DNA from 4 places in the Janthinobacterium svalbardense genome. Region 3 is predicted to be linked to each of the others. Evidence: predicted binding sites of a transcription regulator. Region 3 holds the regulator's gene; each other region holds the start of a gene.
What was found. The regulator FNR, encoded in region 3, switches genes on or off when oxygen is low (the NO sensors DNR and NnrR bind a similar motif). The targets are predictions, from matches to a motif close to TTGATNNNNATCAA.
Positions count from the first base shown of each region.

Region 1: a site for FNR is predicted at 1,545-1,558, ahead of CNX70_RS26320 (universal stress protein). Genes of this name have one in related genera too.
Region 2: a site for FNR is predicted at 2,481-2,494, ahead of CNX70_RS04510 (universal stress protein). Genes of this name have one in related genera too.
Region 4: a site for FNR is predicted at 2,065-2,078, ahead of CNX70_RS26105 (KamA family radical SAM protein). Genes of this name have one in related genera too.

Region 1 covers NZ_CP023422.1:5,910,881-5,915,634, forward strand. The annotation lists gene CNX70_RS26305 (GNAT family N-acetyltransferase) at 1-102, shown strand, start outside; gene CNX70_RS26310 (M56 family metallopeptidase) at 111-848, shown strand; gene CNX70_RS26315 (hypothetical protein) at 912-1,412, shown strand; gene CNX70_RS26320 (universal stress protein) at 1,723-2,559, shown strand; gene CNX70_RS26325 (NADP-dependent malic enzyme) at 2,619-4,754, opposite strand, start outside.
Region 2 covers NZ_CP023422.1:1,031,487-1,036,240, forward strand. The annotation lists gene apaG (Co2+/Mg2+ efflux facilitator ApaG/CorD) at 113-487, shown strand; gene CNX70_RS28495 (hypothetical protein) at 511-657, opposite strand; gene mltA (murein transglycosylase A) at 707-1,954, shown strand; gene CNX70_RS04510 (universal stress protein) at 1,989-2,426, opposite strand; gene CNX70_RS04515 (MFS transporter) at 2,564-3,865, opposite strand; gene CNX70_RS04520 (enoyl-CoA hydratase) at 3,942-4,718, shown strand.
Region 3 covers NZ_CP023422.1:290,863-295,616, reverse strand. The annotation lists gene CNX70_RS01235 (response regulator) at 1-1,143, opposite strand, end outside; gene fnr (fumarate/nitrate reduction transcriptional regulator Fnr) at 1,383-2,141, shown strand; gene CNX70_RS01225 (FixH family protein) at 2,268-2,792, opposite strand; gene ccoG (cytochrome c oxidase accessory protein CcoG) at 2,939-4,321, opposite strand; gene ccoP (cytochrome-c oxidase, cbb3-type subunit III) at 4,326-4,754, opposite strand, start outside.
Region 4 covers NZ_CP023422.1:5,861,531-5,866,284, reverse strand. The annotation lists gene CNX70_RS26115 (methyl-accepting chemotaxis protein) at 1-1,407, opposite strand, end outside; gene CNX70_RS26110 (cache domain-containing protein) at 1,476-1,934, opposite strand; gene CNX70_RS26105 (KamA family radical SAM protein) at 2,219-3,583, shown strand; gene CNX70_RS26100 (MFS transporter) at 3,586-4,707, shown strand.

The DNA.
Region 1 (4,754 bases), 650 kb from region 3:
TATGTCAGCCTGATCGCCGATGGCCAGGCGCAAGAGCTGTATGCGCAATTCGGCTTCAAGCATACGGCGCCCGTCTCCGTCGGCATGGCGCTGGTACGCTAGTGCCGGCCATGCTGGCTGCCAGCATGGCGCTGGCGCTGCTGTTGAGCGCCGCCGCCTGGCGCGCCGAGCGCCTGCTGCAGCGGCGCGGGCGCACGACGCGCTGGCTGTGGCTGGCGGCCATCGCAGCCTCCGTCATCGTGCCGCTGGCGTGGCTGCCCGGCGTGCTGGCGGTCATGCCTGCGACACAATCGCAGCTGAAACTGGGCTGGTTTGTCTTATCAAGCGGCATGCTGATGCTGTTGGTGCTGCGCAGCGCCTGGCTGCTGTCGCACCAGCGCCGCTGGCAAAAAACCACCTTGCTGGGTACGCCCGTGTACTTGAGCGGCGGCATCGGCCCTTGCGTGGCGGGGCTGCTGCGGCCGCGCATCGTGATGCCCGTCTGGCTGCAACTGATTCCACCCCGGCAGCAGGCGCTGCTGCTGGCGCACGCACAATGCCGGCTGGCCGCGCGCGACCCGCAGTTGCTGGCCCTGGCCTACGCCTTGATCGTGCTCATGCCCTGGAACCTGCCCCTGTGGTGGCAGCTGCACCGGCTACGCTTTGCCATCGAAGTCGATTGCGACGCGCGCATGCTGGCGCACGGCCACGCGCTGCGCGACTATGCCACGGTGCTGCGTCGGCACGGCCAGTATTATTCGGGCTTGACGGGCGCCGCGCCCATCGTGCTGGGCGACCCGCGCGCGCTGCGCCGGCGCCGCCATCTGATGGCCAGATTTAGCGGGAAGCAGGCAGCGAACTTGCTATAGTAGCGGCAACGCCGGGCGGCGCGCCCGCGTTCCCGGCTCCCCCTTAGAAATCAGAGAGATACCATGCTTTACCTGCTTGCCATCGTGATCGTCATCGCCCTGCTGTACTACGTTTTCAGCGGCCGCACGCCCATCAAACCGCTGCACAAGCCACTCGTCTCGGTGCGCCAGTATGTGCCGGCGATTCCCGCAGGCGCCCCCGCGCACCACTGGAACGACGAGGGGCGCTTTGCGTCGGAAGTGGAAAACGAAGCGATGTACCAGAGCGCCATCGCCAAACTGGCCGGCGAACACGGTCCCGGCAACGCGGAAGAAAAATGCCTGGCCCTGCTCGTCTGCGACGATGCCAACCCGTTCCAGGACAAGGCCATCGCCGTCTTCATCGATGGCCAGTTGGTCGGCTACCTGTCGCACAACGACGCCCTGCGCCTGCGCCGCAACCTGGGCCGCATGGATCTGGTGGGCCAGCTGACCTCGTGCGACGCCGTCATCCGTGGCGGCGGCCTGTGGAACGGCAAGCGCCTGTCGTATGCCGTCTGGCTGGACTTGCAGCCCTACAATTAAGTGAACTCCCGCCACGGCCAGCGTTGTTGCGTCACACAAAGAAGTGCCGGACAGATGGCGCCGGCGCCGATGCAGACCACTGGAAGTGGCAAGGAGTTCGATGCCATTATGACTGGCGACGGGGTCGGCATTTTGATGCACATCAAACAGCTCGCAATTTCCTGGCCGTGGCCTTGCGGAAGGCCACGGTCCGTGTTTTCTTGACCCACGTCAAGCCCAGCATAAGAAAATCCCTAGCCACTACGGCAATGCTGGACTTGCCGGCGTTGTCGTTCTAGCCTTGTTGCCATCCTGACTACCGAGTGACAACATGGCTTACAAATCCATCCTCGTCCACGCCGACCTGTCGCGCCATGCGCCGCAGCGCATCGCCATCGCGGCGCGACTGGCGCACGCGCACCAGGCGCACCTGATCGGCGCGGCGATGACGGGCCTGTCGCGCTTTACCCTGGAAAACAACCGCGGCATGCGCGGCGGCGCCGTGGCGGCGCAGATCAACGCCCTGCATGGGCAGGCGGAACAGGCGCTGGACCAGTTCGAAACGCTGGCGCGCCAGGCCGGCGCCGTCTCGCTCGAACGGCGCCTGATCGAAGACGATGAAGATGGCGGCATGGCCGTCAGCGCCCGCTACAGCGACTTGACAGTGCTCAGCCAGCACGACGACAGCGAAGCACTGCCCGGTGCCATGAGCGACCTGGTGCCGTATGTGATGCTGAACGCGGCCCGTCCCGTGCTGATCGTGCCGCGCAGCGGCCAATTTTCGGAAGTCAACAACACCGTGGTGGTGGCCTGGGATGGCGGCATGGAAGCGACGCGCGCCATCGGCCACGCCCTGCCGCTCTTGCGCGCGGCGCGCCTGGTGGTGCTGGCGCTACTGCACCCGCCCGCTGGCCATGCGCAGCCAGCCCGCCATCCGGGCGCCGACATCGCCGCCTACCTGAGCCGCCATGGCGTGCCCGTGGAAGTGCGCTCCGCCATCGCCACGGGCGACGTCGGCGCGGCGCTGCTGGCCATGGCTGCCGAAGTGCATGCGAACCTGCTGGTGATGGGTGGCTACGGCCACGCGCGCTTCCGCGAAATTTTATTGGGCGGCGTGACGGAAACCGTGCTGCGCCAGATGACGGTACCCGTGCTGATGGCGCACTGACGTAAAAAAAGCCGCGCCACCCTGGCGGATGGCGCGGCTTTCAATTGACAGCGACAGCCTTAGACCTTGCGTTGCGCTACGGCATCCACGACACAGAGTGCCGTCATGTTGACGATGCGGCGCACGGTGGCCGATGGCGTCAAAATGTGCACGGGCTTGGCGCAGCCGAGCAGGATCGGACCCACGGCGATGCCGTTGCCGGCGGCCGTTTTCACCAGGTTGTAGGCGATGTTGGCCGACTCGATGTTGGGCATGACCAGCAGGTTGGCATCGTGCTTCAGTGCCGAGTTTGGCATGATTTTTTGACGCAGCTTGCTGTCGAGGGCCGTATCGCCATGCATTTCGCCGTCGATTTCCAGGTCCGGCGCGCGTTCCTTGATGATGGCCAGCGCGGCGCGCATCTTTTGCGCCGAAGCGCTGTCGCTGGAACCGAAGTTCGAATGCGACAGCAGCGCCGCGCGCGGCGACAGGCCGAAGCGCGTCATTTCCTCGGCAGCCATGATGGTGATCTCGGCCAATTGCTCGGCGTCCGGATTTTCGTTGACGTGCGTGTCAACCATCACCAGCTGGCGCTCCGGCATGATCAAGACGTTCATGGCCGCGTAGACATTGCTGCCGGCGCGCTTGCCCAGCACCTGGTCGATGTATTTCAGGTGCAGCTGGGTGGTGCCGAAGGTACCGCAGATCATGCCGTCGGCGTCGCCCTTGTGGATCATCATCGAACCGATCAGGGTATGGCGGCGGCGCATTTCCAGCTTCGCGTATTCCTCGGTGACGCCTTTGCGGCTGGTCATCGCGTAATACGTGTTCCAGTAATCGCGATAGCGCTCGTCGAAGTCCGGGTTGATGACGTCGAAATCGACGCCTTGCTTGAGGCGCAGGCCGAACTTCTGGATGCGCGCTTCAAGCACGGGTGGACGACCCACCAGGATAGGACGCGCCAGTTTTTCATCGACCACCACTTGCACGGCGCGCAGCACGCGCTCTTCTTCGCCTTCGGCGTAGACGATGCGTTTGAGTTCGGCCGGCGTGGATTTGGCCATCAGGAACAACGGCTTCATGAAGGTGCCGCTGCGGTAGACGAATTGCTGCAGGCTGTCCGCGTACGCTTGCAAGTCCTTGATCGGACGCGTGGCGACGCCCGATTCCTCGGCTGCCTTGGCGACGGCCGGCGCGATCTTGATCAAGAGGCGCGGGTCGAACGGCATCGGGATCAGGTATTCAGGACCAAACGACAGATTGCTGATGCCGTAGGTGGTGGCGACGATGTCGGACTGCTCGGCATGCGCCAGGTCGGCGATCGCGTGCACGACGGCGATTTCCATTTCGCGCGTGATCGTCGTCGCGCCGCAATCGAGGGCACCGCGGAAGATGTACGGGAAGCACAGCACGTTGTTGACCTGGTTCGGATAGTCCGAACGGCCCGTGGCGATGATGGCGTCGCTGCGCACGGCCTTGACTTCTTCCGGCAGGATTTCCGGATTCGGGTTGGCCAGCGCCAGGATCAGCGGGTTCGGCGCCATCTTGCGCACCATGTCCTGTTTCAGCACGCCGCCGGCGGAGACGCCGAGGAAAATGTCGGCGTCCGGAATGACTTCGCCCAGGGTGCGCAGCGGCGTGTCTTGCGCGAAGCGTTCTTTGTCCGGGTCCATCAGTTCCGTGCGGCCCTTGTAGACCACGCCGGCCAGGTCGGTGACGTAGATGTTTTTCAGCGGGAAGCCCAGGTCGACGATCAGGTCCAGGCAGGCCAGCGCTGCGGCGCCCGCGCCCGACACGACCAGCTTGCAGTCCTCGATTTTCTTGCCGACGGCTTTCAGGCCGTTCAGGATGGCCGCGCCGACGATGATGGCGGTGCCGTGCTGGTCGTCATGGAAGACGGGAATCTTCATGCGGTCGCGCAGCTGGCGCTCGATGTAGAAGCACTCGGGCGCCTTGATGTCTTCCAGGTTCACGCCGCCGAAGGTCGGTTCCAGCGAAGCGATGATGTCCACCAGTTTATCGGGGTCCATCTCGTTGATTTCGATGTCGAAGACGTCGATGCCGGCGAATTTCTTGAACAGCACGCCCTTGCCTTCCATCACCGGCTTGGCGGCCAGCGGGCCGATATTGCCCAGTCCCAGCACGGCCGTGCCGTTGGTGATGACGGCCACCAGGTTGCCGCGCGCCGTATATTTATACGCATTCGCCGGATCGAT
Region 2 (4,754 bases), 740 kb from region 3:
GCTTGACGCCGTTACCATGCCTTACTGGAACGCAGAATACACGGCGCGCGATGGCCAATGCGGCGCGCGCGACACACAATATACGACTGGCAATGTCTGAATAGGAATGACGATGGCGACTTATGAATTTACGGTAACGGTCAAGACACAATATCTGCCCGAGCAATCGGCCCCCGACCAGGGGCGGCACGTGTTCAGCTACACGATTCGCGTCGTCAACACGGGCACGGCAGGCGCGCAACTGATTTCGCGCCACTGGGTCATCACGGATGCGAACAACAAGGTGGAAGAGGTGCGTGGCCTGGGCGCCGTCGGCCACCAGCCGCTGCTGCAGCCGGGCGAGCAGTTCGAATACACGAGCGGCACCATGCTGGGCACGCCGCAAGGCTCGATGCACGGCGAATACTTCTGCGTGGCCGAGGATGGTCATCAGTTCGAAGCGTCGATTCCCGAGTTTGTGCTGTCGGTGCCGCGTACCCTGCATTAACGCAACGCCGGGGGCTTGCCCCCTTACTTCAGCTTTTCGGTGCTGTCCTGTTCTTCGCCGAGTTGCTTGCGCGCCGGTGGCGCGGGTTTTTTACCCGAATACATGGTCCACCAGACTATAAATGCCAGCAAGAAGAACGCTACCAGCGCCTCTATCATCAAGATCCACATACGCACCCCTATGTTATTTACCCGCAGCTTAGTATTTACCCGCCGTCTGTTGACACGCGGTAGTCTACCCGTTTCAGTCGGCGCCGTCGCGCTTGCGCTTTCCGCCTGTACCACGCCGTCCACCCCACCCGCTGCCACCGGCGGCAAGGCGCCAGCCATCGCCCCGACCGTCGTCAGGCCGGTGCCGGCCAAGCCGGCCGAGGCCAAGGATGCCAAGGATGCCAAGGACGCGACCGATGCTGCGGCCCCAACGTTCGTGCCCGCCAAATTTGCCGCTTTGCCAGGCTGGGCCCGCGACGACATGCGCGCCGCCTGGCCCGCGTTCATGGCTTCGTGCGGCGTGTTGGTGAAGCGCCCGGACTGGAAGGAATCGTGCACGATTGCGCGTCAGGTGAATGCTGATAGCGACAAGGCCATCCGCCTGTTCTTCGAGACCTTCTTTGTGCCCAATCAAGTCGTCACCGCCGATGGCGCCAGTACCGGCTTGGTGACGGGCTACTACGAGCCGCTGCTGCATGGCGCGCGCAAGCGGGGCGGTCCATACCAGACGCCGCTGTACAAGGTGCCAGACGATCTCGTTTCGGTGGACTTGTCAGGCATATATCCGGAATTGAAGAACATGCGCTTGCGGGGCAAGCTGGTGGGCAAGAAGGTGATCCCGTACGCGACCCGCGCCGACATCGAGCGCGCCACGGCAGTTACGGGCAAGGAATTGCTGTGGGTGGATGACGAAGTCGAAGCGTTCTTCCTGCAAGTGCAGGGTTCCGGGCGCGTGCAACTGACCGATACGCAGGAAACCGTGCGCGTGGCATATGCGGACCAGAATGGCCACCCGTACAAATCCATCGGCCGCTACCTGGTCGACAAGGGCGAGCTGACGCTCAGCCAGGCGTCCGCGCAGGGCATCAAGGCGTGGATCGCCGGCCACCCCACGCGCAAAGATGAATTGTTCAACGCCAATCCGAGCTATGTCTTTTTCAAGGAAGAGCGCCTGCCCGACCCGAAAGTGGGGCCGAAGGGCGCATTGGGCGTGCCGTTGACGCCGCAGCGCTCGGTGGCCATCGATTCGCGCTTCCTGCCGCTGGGTGCGCCCGTGTTCCTGTCCACCACGCAAGCCAATAGCGAGATTCCCATGCAGCGGCTGGTGATGGCGCAGGATACGGGCGGCGCCATTCGCGGCCCCATCCGGGTCGACTACTTCTTTGGTTTCGGTGCGGAAGCGGCCGAGAATGCGGGCCGCATGAAGCAGAGTGGCGCCGTGTGGGTGTTGTTGCCGAAGCAGGCGCCGGCGCGCTGAGATTCTCGCGGCGCCGGGCAGTTCGTGGTGTCGCTTAGCGCAGGACCATGACTGGTAAATGGGTATGCGCCAGCACTTTTTGCGTTTCGCTGCCCACGAACAGCTTGTTCAAGCCTTTGCGGCCATGCGAGGCCATCAGGATGATGTCGCAATGGTAGGTTTGCGCCGCATTGACGATTTCCTCGTGCGGGCTGGGCGAGACGACGACCACGCCTTCGAAGGGCACGCCGACGGCGCGCGCCGCTTCACCGATCTTGTCGACGGCGCGTTGCGATGCTTCCTGCATCTGCTGTTCATACAGGCTGGCGTCGAGCACGATGCCACCATCGGCCATCGGCGAGAACGGAAACGGTTGCACCACGCTGAGGGCGACCAGCTTGGCCTTGTTCAATTGAGCAAAGGCGAGGGCCGTCTCGGCCGCTTTGTCGGACAGCGGCGAGCCGTCGGTGGGAAATAAGATGGTGTTAAACATGACGTGCTCCTAGAGTGATGTAAGACAGCTTATGGATTTACCTCAATTAATTCCTTGATGTAAATCAAAACTCACAGGCTTTGGCATGAATAGTGTCGCCAAGGCAATCTTTCAGCAGTGTATGCCCGTTTATCGCTTCAGGTGCGCACGCTACGCAGCGGCGTGCCCCACACCATGGCGATCGTCAGTGCGATGCTGCCTGCCGCGATGCAGGCCAGCCCATTGCGCACGCCAAAGTGTTCCGCTACCCAGCCGGCGGCCAGCGCGCCCAGTGGCGCCGTCGCCACCGTCAGGAAACGCATGGTCGAGGTCATGCGGCCCAGCATGGGGTCGGGTGTGACTTTCTGGCGCAAGCCCAGGTAGGGAATAAAGAACAGCATCACGCCGCAATCAAAAAAGAACATCAGTACGGCATACGCCACAGCGCTGGCGGCTGCGTTGCCGAACAAGGCGGCGGGGATGGTGGGCGTCAGGGCAAAGCAGACGGAGGTGGACGCCAGTCCGATCAGAATGGTGCGGCCGGCGCCATAGCGGCGCGTCAATGGCTTGACGATGAAGGCGCTCAGCAGCACGCCGGCGCCCCCGAGCATCTGCGTCATGCCCAGCACGCCAGGACTCATGCCCAGGTCGCGCGTGGCAAACAGCACCGTCAAGGCCATGCTGGCGTAAAACAGGAAGTGCCAGATGCCGGCGCCCCAGGCCAGCGCACGCAGCAGCGGTTCGCGCCAGACAAACAGCAAGCCGTCGGCGATGTCGCGCAAGGCGTGTTTGTCGGACGGCGCGGGACGTGGATCGCGCACGCTCATGGCGCGCAAATTGATTACAGAAACCAGATAACCGCAAGCCGTGCACAGGATGGCGACGGGCGCCGACAGGACTTGCACCAGCACGCCGGCCAGGCCGGGACCGATCAGGCGCGAAGCCGATTCGGTGGCAGCAAATTTTGATTGCGCATCGATCAAGCCGTCGCGGCCCACCAGGAAGGTCAGGAAAACCTGTTCCGCGCCGCCACCGACGACGAAGCCCGTGCCGATGATGAATCCCACTATATATAACCAGGGCATCGACAGCACGCCGCACCAGTAGGCGACGGCGACGCTGGCCAGCGCCAGGCCCGACATGGTTTCGCTGAACAGCATGATCGGGTGCTTGCTGCGCCGGTCCAGCAGCACGCCGACGGGCAAGCCGAAGAGGGCAAACGGCAGCGCCTGCAGGGCGACGAGCACCCCCATTTGTTCTGGCGTCGCATGTAATAACAATACCGCGCACAGGGGAAGGGCCAGCGAGGTGATCTGGGCGCCGAAGCAATTGAGGCCGTTGCTGAACCACAAGCGGAGAAAATTGACGCTGGCGGCGCTGCCGTCGCCGCGCAGGTGGCGGGCGCAGTACTGGAAGAAGGAAGAGAGAATACGCTGCTCGATAAAGGTGATCGGGCTCACAATAATAGCAGCGCACCTGCCGCGCCGCCGCCGTTAGCCGCTACAATCGTCACACCGTTCATCCAGAGGAGACACTATGCAATACGAAGACTTGATCATCGATATCCAGGACAAAGTGGCGGTCATCCGCCTGAACCGCCCGAAGGCACTCAACGCCTTGAACGACAACATGATGAATGAGCTGGGCGACGCCCTGCTGAAATTCGACGCGGACGAGAATATCGGCTGCATCGTGCTCACGGGCAGCGAAAAAGCGTTTGCTGCTGGCGCCGATATCGCCGCCATGGCTGATTACACCTACCCGGACACCTTTACCCAGGGTTACATCAGCCGCAACTGGGAGCATATCTTGCGCGTGCGCAAACCGGTGGTGGGCGCCGTAGCTGGCTACGCACTTGGTGGTGGCTGTGAACTTGCCATGATGTGCGATTTCCTGATCGCCGCCGACAGCGCCAAATTCGGTCAACCGGAAATCAAGGTTGGCGTCACGCCGGGCGCAGGCGGCACGCAGCGTCTGCCGCGCGCCATTGGCAAGGCCAAGGCCATGGATCTGCTGCTGACGGCGCGCACCATCGACGCTGCCGAGGCGGAACGCATCGGCCTGGTGTCGCGCGTGGTGCCAGCCGATAAATTGCTGGAAGAAACCCTGGCCGCCGCCAAGACCATCGCCGCCATGCCGACCTCGGTTGCCATGATGATCAAGGATTGCGTCAACCGCGCCTTCGAAACCACGCTGACCGATGGCGTCGCCTACGAGCGGCGCTTGTTCCAGGCTGCCTTCGGCACGCCTGCTCAAAAAGAAGGCATGCACGCTTTCCTGGAAAAGCGCTTGCCAAACTTCGATGGTCTTTGATATGATTCGCCTCCCCGATGAGACGCACTAGTTTGC
Region 3 (4,754 bases):
GCGGTTGGCCGCCTCGGCCCGGTCGCGCTCCTGTTCCAGCTCCGTCGCGCGCGCTTCGAGTTCCTGCTGCAGGCGGTCGCGTTCGCTCATCAGGCCGTTGAACGCTTCCGTCAGTTCGCCGATCTCGTCGCGCTGCCGCACCGGCACGGGCGTGAAACGGCTGCCGCTGGTGCGCATGGCTTGCAGCGTGTCACGCAGGCGCACCAGCGGAGACAGCAGGCGCACGGTGACCCAGCCCAGAATAAACGCGGCCAGTAGCGAAGCGAGGATGCTCCACAGCACCAGCCGGTACAGTACGCCATCGAACGGTTCGAAGGCATCGTCGAGAGGCAGCGAGGCGGCCAGCAGCCAGTTCACGGATTTCAGGCGTTTGAAGCTGTTGACGGCCGTGATGCTGCGGCTGTTGGTGCTGACCATGCTGCCTTCGCCATCTTGCCTCAACAACTCGGTGGTGGTCAGGTTGGCGTTCGGCAGGCGTGGCTGCAGCAAACGGTTGGTATCGGGGTGCAGCACGTAGCGCGGCACGGCGCCGCGCGTGAGGATGAAGTAATAGCCGCTCTTGCCGATCTTTTCCGAACGCAGGCGTCCCAGCAGGTTGTCCTTGTACAGGCGCAGCACACCGATCACCACGCCGGCCACCTGGCCATCGGCCGTGAGCACGGGCGCCACCATCTGCACGATGGGCATGCCGCTCGATTTGCCCAGCATCGGCTCGGTGATCATGGGCTGGCGCGTGCGCAGGACGGTCTGGAAATACTCGCGCTCGGCGACGTTGATGCCGGCGCGCCCCGCCACTTCCGGCATGTCGGCCACGACGGCGCCTTGCGCATCGAGCACCAGCACGTCGTCGAACAGCACCAGCATCGAGCGGCGCGAATAGTATTCGCGTAATTGGGCGGGCTGGGCGATCAATTCCGGCGGCTGCTGCCTGGCCGTCAGCGTGACGATCTGCAGCAGCATGCCCAGCTTGTCGTCGAGTTCGGCAGCGGTGCGGCTGATCAGGGCAGATTGCTGGCTCAGCAGTACTCGGGTGAAGTCGGCGCGCATGTGCTGCACCTGTATCATGGTGACCAGCGCGATCATGGCGATCGAGGTCAGGCTGGTGGCCAGCGCGACTTTTGCTTTGATGCCGAGAGGCTTCATGATTTCCTTTTCAGTACCGGGCGGTACAGGCGGCAGAGAATGCTGTCGGGAATTTTCCTATCAATACATCAACTTGGCAAGCGGCGTCGCGCAAATTGCCTTTCCCACATGGGCTTTTAACGATGTTGCCATATAATCAAGGTTGGAACGTCGTTTATTCAGCGGAAATGCGGTGAAATTGGCACACGGCAACCCTGTATGCAGTAAACTCGTTATTGCATTTTCTAAAAGGTACCGACATGACTGAAGCGCTACTCACTCCCACCATGCCCACAGTGACCGTGGAAGCGTTGCGTGCGCGATGCTCGACCTGCAGCATGCATCAATTGTGCCTGCCGATGGGCCTCGATGTGGGCGACATGGACAGGCTGGACCAGATCATCGGCCGCCGCCGCAAGATCGTGCGCGGTGCCTCGCTGTTCCGCATCGGCGACTCGTTCCAGAATCTGTACGCGATCCGCCTGGGGCACTTCAAGACGTACCAGATCAATCCGGGCGGTGAAGAGCAGGTGACGGGTTTCCAGATGGCTGGCGAACTGCTGGGCATGGACGCCATCAGCGCCGACCGCCACCACTGTAATGCGGTGGCGCTGGAAGACAGCGAAGTGTGTGAAATTCCGTTTTCCAGCCTGGAACAGTTGCTGGGCAATATGCCGACCCTGCTGCGCCATTTCCATCGCATGATGAGCCAGGAAATCACACGCGAGCAAAGCGTCATGCTGTTGCTGGGCAATATGCAGGCGACCCAGCGTTTTGCCGCCTTTATCGTCAACCTGGCCTCGCGCTATGAAGCGCGCGGCTATTCGGCCAGCAAATTTCAGCTGCGCATGTCGCGCGAGGAAATCGGCAATTACCTGGGGCTGACCATCGAAAGCGTCAGCCGTTTATTGTCGAAATTCAAGAAGGAAGGCTGGCTGCGCGTCTCCAACCGCGAGATCGAGATCTTGCAGCCAGCAAAATTGAAGGCCATTACAGCCGGCACGGACGTCTGTAAATAACAGCACCGTCAAAACCTACTGCGCGTCGCGCTTTGCGGCCTGCGATGCTCGCTGTGCTCTAGCACAGCTGCGCTTCTTAGCCACAAATCACTGCCGCTCGCTACGGTTTTTTCCCGGCGCTGTACGTTATAGCTCTTCATCCGCATGCAGCGCGATGCTGCGCTGCAGGGGCCAGGTCCAGATGCCGGACAGGCGCCACTCGCGTTTGTCGTTTTCCACCAGTACTTGCCAGCGGCTGCGCTCGAGCATCGGCAGCGCCACGGAGAAATTGCCGGCCGCATCGGGCTGCACCAGCAGCTTGATATCTTTTTCCGGCAAGGTCGCATGCGCCAGATGCAACTGCAGCGGACCCTGGTAAGCCTTGCCGAAGCTGTGCACGGAACCACTCAGGCGCGCTGCAGCAACGTCATACGACAGGCTGGTATCCATCGCCAGGTCGCTGGCGATCGTGTCGCGCCGCAAATCCTGGTTGATCGCCTTGCCCTGCTTGTAATAATCACCCACCACCAGGGCATCGGGCTGCGTAAACGCGATATACGCCATGCAGCTGCCGACGACCACGGACAGGCCGGGACCGATCATCAGCAGCCATGGCCAGCGATGCTTGTACCACGGGGCAACGGGGGCTTGCAGCTTGAGACTGTCGGACATTTTGTTCTCCTTGGGGTCAGACCCTTTGGGTCTGACCCCAGCTTTTGCTTCTGGGTTGAAAATAAAGTAAAGCTAACGCATGTTTGATGCTACCCCTACGGCGAAATACCGGGGTCGGACCCAGAGGGTCCGACCCCGAATCAACATCACCGCGGTACGATGAATACCGCGCTTTCACGCACATGCAGCGATGGGTCGTCCAGCGAGTGCAATTCGATCGCAATCTTGTTCGAGCCCTTTTCTCCCACGCCGTGCGGTACGCGCAGGCGGATCGGCCAGCCCAGCGTTTCCGTCGGCTGCAAGGTCACCTCTTCGCGCGTCAGCAAGGTCAGGCCCGGCAAGCCGGAAGCGCTGATTTTGAAATGCTGGGTTTGCTCCGAGGTGTTCATGATCTGCAAGCGGTAGACGTTTTCGATCATGCCGTCTTCCACTTCGCGTCCCATCGAACCGCGGTCGCGGATCACGTCCATTTTCAGGGGCGTGCGCAGCGCCAGCGAGGTACACACGGCGATGATGATCAGGGCCAGGATGGAAGTGTAGATCAGCACGCGCGGGCGCATGGCGCGCTGGCGGATCTGCTTCGAACTGAAGTTGTTTTCCATCGCATGGTCGGTACTGTAGCGTACCAGTCCCCGCGGCCGGTCGACCTTGTCCATCACGGTATTGCAGGCATCGACGCAGGCGGCGCAGCCGATGCATTCATACTGCAGGCCGTTGCGGATATCGATGCCGGTCGGACACACTTGCACGCACAGGGTGCAGTCGATGCAATCGCCCAGCTTGTCGTTGTTGCCAGCCTTCTTGCTGATGGCGCCACGCGGTTCGCCGCGCTTGGCATCGTAGGTGATGATCAGCGTGTCCTGGTCGAACATGGCGCTCTGGAAGCGCGCGTAGGGGCACATGTATTTGCACACCTGCTCGCGCAGCCAGCCCGCGTTGCCGTAGGTTGCCAGGCTGTAGAACAAGACCCAGAACCATTCCCAGGGACCGAAATTGAGGGTGGTCACCTCGCGCGCCAGTTCCTTGATCGGCGTGAAATAGCCGACAAAGGTAAAGCCCGTCCACAGGGCGATGGCGCCCCATGCCAGGTGCTTGGCCGTCTTCTTGAAGGCCTTGCGCACGGAGGGGCCCTGCTTGTCGAGGGCCATGCGCGCGCTGCGCGTGCCCTCGATGCGGCGTTCGACCCACAGGAAGATTTCCGTGTATACCGTTTGCGGGCAAGAGAACCCGCACCACACCCGCCCGGCGATGGCCGTGACGAGGAACAACAAATACGCACAGATGATCAGCAGGGCCGCCAGATAGATGAAATCCTGGGGCCACAGCACGACGCCGAAAATGTAGAACTTGCGCGTGGTCAAATCGAACAGCAGGGCTTGCCTGCCATTCCAGGTCAACCACGGCAAGCCGTAGAACGCCAGCTGGGTAAGCCATACGCATACCCATCGCCAGGTAGCGTAGCGTCCTTTGGCCTCGCGAGGGTAGATCTGCTCGCGGGCCGCATACATCTTGATGACTTGAGGTTCCATTACATCATTTCACGGGCGTCTGGGGATTCGACAGGCTCCAGACATAGGCCGACAGCACGTGGACCTTGGACTCGCCGAGGAAATCGCTGAAGGCCGGCATGGTGTTGCTGCGTCCCTTGCGGATGGTTTCCATGATGGTATCAGCACTGCCGCCGTACAGCCAGATCTTGTCCGTCAGGTTAGGCGAACCGAGCATTTGATTGCCCTTCGCATCGGCACCGTGACAGGCCATGCAGGCGCCGAACTTGGCTTTGCCCAGCACGGATTTGACGGGGTCCGAGGTGGAACCGGACAGGCTCAGCACATAATGGGCCACGTTCTCGACATCCTTTTCGGAGCCCAGGGCGGCGCCCATCGGTGGCATCTGCCCATTGCGGCCATGCAGGATGGTGGTCTTGATGATGTCGGGTTCACCGCCATACAGCCAGTCCTT
Region 4 (4,754 bases), 700 kb from region 3:
CACTTCCGTGATGCCCGAGGCCTGCTCGGCGCTGGCCTCTTTGACGCGCTGGATGATGGCATTGACTTGCTGTACCGAGGCCACGATGGCGCCCATGCTGTCGCCCGCTTGCTGCACGGCCACGCTGCCGCCATCGATGGTAGTGACGGAGGTGGCGATCAGGGTCTTGATTTCCCTGGCCGCCTGCGCCGAGCGTTGTGCCAGGGTGCGCACTTCGGACGCCACCACGGCAAAGCCGCGGCCTTGCTCGCCCGCGCGCGCCGCTTCCACCGCGGCGTTCAGCGCGAGGATATTGGTCTGGAAGGAAATACCATCGATCACGCCGATAATATCCACGATCTGGCGCGAATTGGCGCGTATCGTCGCCATCGTCGTCACCGCTTGCTGCATCGACTCTCCCCCTTGCACGGCCAGGGTGGAGGCTTGCCCCGCCAGCTCGCAGGCCAGCTGGGCGTTGTCGGCGTTGTCATTGACGGCTTGCGTCAGCGCTTCCATGGCGCTCGACGTTTCTTCCAGCGAACTGGCTTGCATTTCCGTGCGCGCCGACAGATCCAGATTGCCGGTGGCAATTTCGCGCGACGCCGTGTCGATCGAGTGCACGGCGCCCATGATGGTGCGCAAGGTCTGGTTCAGGTGGGCGATGGTCTGGTCCAGCACGCGCGAGGTGGCGGCGATCTCGTCATTGCCTTGCTTGGGCGCACCGGCGATCAGCTTGCCCGCCGCCAGGTCTTGCACGGCGTCGGCGATACCGCGGATTTCCAGCAGCATGGCGCGCCGCACCAGCATGGTTACTACGATGGAGGCCAGGATGGAGAGCATGACGGTCAGCAGCAGGCTCCAGCCCAGGCTGCGAAACTCGGCGCTGGCCGTCGCATGGGCCTGGCTGCTGAGCGTCGTTTCCAGGGCCGACAGCTGCGCCAGCTGCGTATTGAACTGGCCGAATTGCGTTTCCGCCTTGAGCATGGAATTGGTGGCGATCGACTGATCCATCTGCGCCATTTCCATGGTTTCCAGCACGGCCTTGCGATATCCGGCCAGGGCCGTGATGGCGGCATCGACCAAGGTGCGTTCGGCACCCGTGGCCGTGGAACGCAGTGTGGCCAGCTGGGTGCCGATGGTCGCGTGACGCGCCTTGATCTGTTGTTCCAGCGCGTCGATGCGGGCCTTGGCGAAACTGCCATTCGTCCACGACAGCAATTGGTACATATTGCCATGCACATGTTTGGCCTCGCCGACGACGTCGGCGGCCGCTTTCAGATGCGCGATGCGCACCAGCACCATGTTTTCCAGTGAGGTATTTTGCCGCACCATGCCATACCAGGCGCCGCTCGAGCTGAGTATCAGCAGCAGCAAGACCAGGGCGGGCGCCAGCAATAATTTTGGTCCGATGCGTAATTGATTGAGCATGCTTGACTCCTGGCTATGGCTGTTCCAGGCACTGGCTGCGCACAGCGTTCGTGTACGCCGCCGTTGCCTTATTTTTTGTAGATCCCCGCTTCCAGCACCACGTCGTTGACGCGCAGGATGTACGTGGTCTTCGGCTCGATCTTGCCGCTGGTGGGATTCTTGTACTGGTAGTCGACCCAGCCCTTGCCCTGCTTTTGCGCCAGCTCAATGATTTCACGGCGATATTTCTTGCCATTCGCATCAGGCACATCCGTCAAATCCTTGCCCACGATGGAAGGATTGATGGGGTGGGCCAGCACGATGCCCGTCTTGATGTCACGCATGTCCACATACAGCGAGCCCTGCACGAAGTCGGGGTCTTTCGCCGTGATTTTCTTCATCATCTCTTCCTTGCCATGCGCCTTCATGAAGGCGGCGCCCCGTTCAGCCATGGCGATGGCGTCTTTTTCCGTTGGTTCGACGGCGGCACTGACGCTGCCGCCGGCAAATGCCAGGCACAGCAGGCTACCCGTGAATAAGCGTTTCATGACTGCTCCTTGTGAGAATCGAGGGATGTGTTGCACAGCCGTAATTTACGTCGTCGACGGCCCCATCAAATTGCGATGGAACAAACTAAGGTGTTGCTTGTAGGCAGCGAACAACGTATCGGAATGCTTGTTGATGTGTAGCAATTTGGTTCTTTATGGCAAGAACTATGATGACTTTCACAGCATGCCGAGCTGGCATGGCCTGTGGGAGAAAGAGGCTGGAATTGGCCGATATAGGGTCAATTTCATGAAAGTTATCGCTATTTATTGGCAAGGAGACTATCGTGTCCGCACTCATTACCGAGCCGTTTTCACCCAAGTTCAAGCCGTATACGCGGCAAACCATTCATCAGGCGCGGCAGTGGGAATGGCTGCCAGAAGAGCAGCGTGTAGCCGTGCAAGTGGTGTCGCACGTCTTGCCGTTTCGCACCAATGCCTATGTGCTTGACCAGCTGATCGACTGGAACAATATTCCTGACGACCCCATCTACCGCCTCGTCTTCCCTCACCGCGACATGCTGCCGCCCGAGCAGTACGCGCACTTGCGCGACCTGGTGCTGGTGCAGCGTGACAAGGCTGCCATCGATGCCTATGTGCATGGCTTGCGCTTGGGCATGAATCCCCATCCGGCCGGGCAGATGACGCATAACGTGCCTAAAGTCAACGATGCACCCGTGCGCGGCTTGCAGCATAAATATGCGCAAACGGTGCTGTTTTTCCCCAGCGCGGGCCAGACGTGCCACGCGTATTGCACCTTCTGCTTCCGCTGGCCCCAGTTCGTCGGCATGGATGACATGAAGTTTGATGCGCGCGAGTCGCATGAGCTGGCCGCCTACCTGAAACTGCATCCGGAAGTGACGGATGTGCTGATCACTGGCGGCGACCCGATGATCATGAATACGCGGCAACTGGCCGCCTACCTGGAGCCGCTGCTGGCGCCGGGCCTGGAACACATCCAGAACATCCGCATCGGTACCAAGGCGGTGGCGTATTGGCCGCAGCGTTTTGTCTCCGACCGCGATGCGGACGATTTGTTGCGCCTGTTCGAGCGCATCGTCAAGGCGGGCAAGAACCTGGCCGTGATGGGCCATTACAGCCATGCCGTCGAGTTGCGCCAGGATATCGCGCAGCAAGCGGTGAAACGCATCGTCTCCACGGGCGCCACCTTGCGCATGCAGGGGCCGCTGATCCGCCACATCAATGAAGACCCGGCTAGCTGGGCCGAGCTGTGGCAGACGGGCACGCGCCTGGGAGCGATTCCGTATTACATGTTTGTCGAACGGGACACGGGGCCGCGCGGCTATTTCGAGTTGCCCTTGGCGAAGGCACATGAAATCTTCCAGGCCGCCTACCAAATGGTGTCCGGCCTGTCGCGCACGGTGCGCGGGCCCTCCATGAGCGCGTTCCCCGGCAAGATCGTCATCGATGGCATCGTCAGCATCAATGGCGAAAAACTGTTTGCCCTGCAATTTTTGCAGGCGCGCAATCCGGATTGGGTGCGCCGGCCGTTTTATGCGAAGTTCGATGCGGAAGCGACGTGGATGGACGATTTGAAGCCCGCGTTCGGCCACGATAAATTCTTCTTCGAGACGGATGAACCTATGCCGCAGTTGCCGCATAAGATCATCCGCCTGGCACAGGCCGCCTGAGCATGCACGCCGCCGGCGCCTCTTCCCGTTGCGGGGTGGCCGTGTTTTGCCTGGTGTTCCTGCCGTTCGCGCTCGGGCATTACCTGTCGTGCCTGCTGCGCGGCGTGAATGCCGTGCTGACGGCGGAGTTGCTGGGTGCCATCGCCCTGACGCCAGCGCAGTTGGGCTTGCTGACCAGCGCCTTTTTTCTCGCCTTTGCGCTGGTGCAACTGCCGATCGGCATGGCGCTCGACCGTTACGGCCCCCGCACGGTGCAACTGTGGCTGCTGGCGCTGGCGGCCCTGGGTGTGTGGCTGTTCAGCCGGGGCCACAGCTTTGCCGAGCTGATGTGGGCGCGCGCGCTGATGGGGGCAGGCCTGGGCGGCTGTTTCATGGCCGCAGTGAAAGCGATCTCGTGCGCCATTGTGCCCGCGCGCCTGCCTTCCGTGCATGGCTACCTGATCGCCATGGGCGGCCTGGGCGCGGCCACGGCCACCATGCCCATCAAGCTGGCCCTGCACTACACGGACTGGCGCGGCGTGTTCCTGGGCCTGGCGCTGGCGGCGCTGGCCATCGGCGTGCTGATCCGCCTGCTGTCGCCGGCCATGCCCGCGCCCGCCACCGCGTACTCGGTGAGCAAGGTCAGTGTCTGGAGCGTGTACCGCGATCCCGGCTTTCGCCGCACCATCGCGCTGATCTTGCTGCCGCACACGGTGTTCTTTGGCGTGCAGGGCTTGTGGGTAGGGCGCTGGCTGGCCGACGTGGGTGGCATGTCCGACGATAGCGTGGCATATTTGTTGTACCTGGGCATGGCGGCCGTCATCTTCGGCGCCATCGGTATGGGCATGCTGACGGAGTGGGCTGGGCGGCATGCAATTGAACCCATGCAAGTGGCGGCCGCCGGCATCGTCCTGTTTGTCTCCGTGCAAGTGGCGATGGCGTGTAACGTCGTGCCCAGCCTGCCCGTGCTGTCCGTGCTGTTTACCTTGCTGGGCACGGTAACGGGCCTCGAATATGCGATCGTCGCGCAAAGCATGCCGGCCAGCCTGACGGGCAGGGCGGCCACCTGCCTGAATTTGCTCATTTTTACGGGCGCATTCCTGGTGCAGGCGGGCTTTGGCCTGATCCTCGGCTGCTGGCCCTGAACAGCTTGCAGCAGTACCCGCCGCAAGCGTACCAGGTGGCGTTTGGC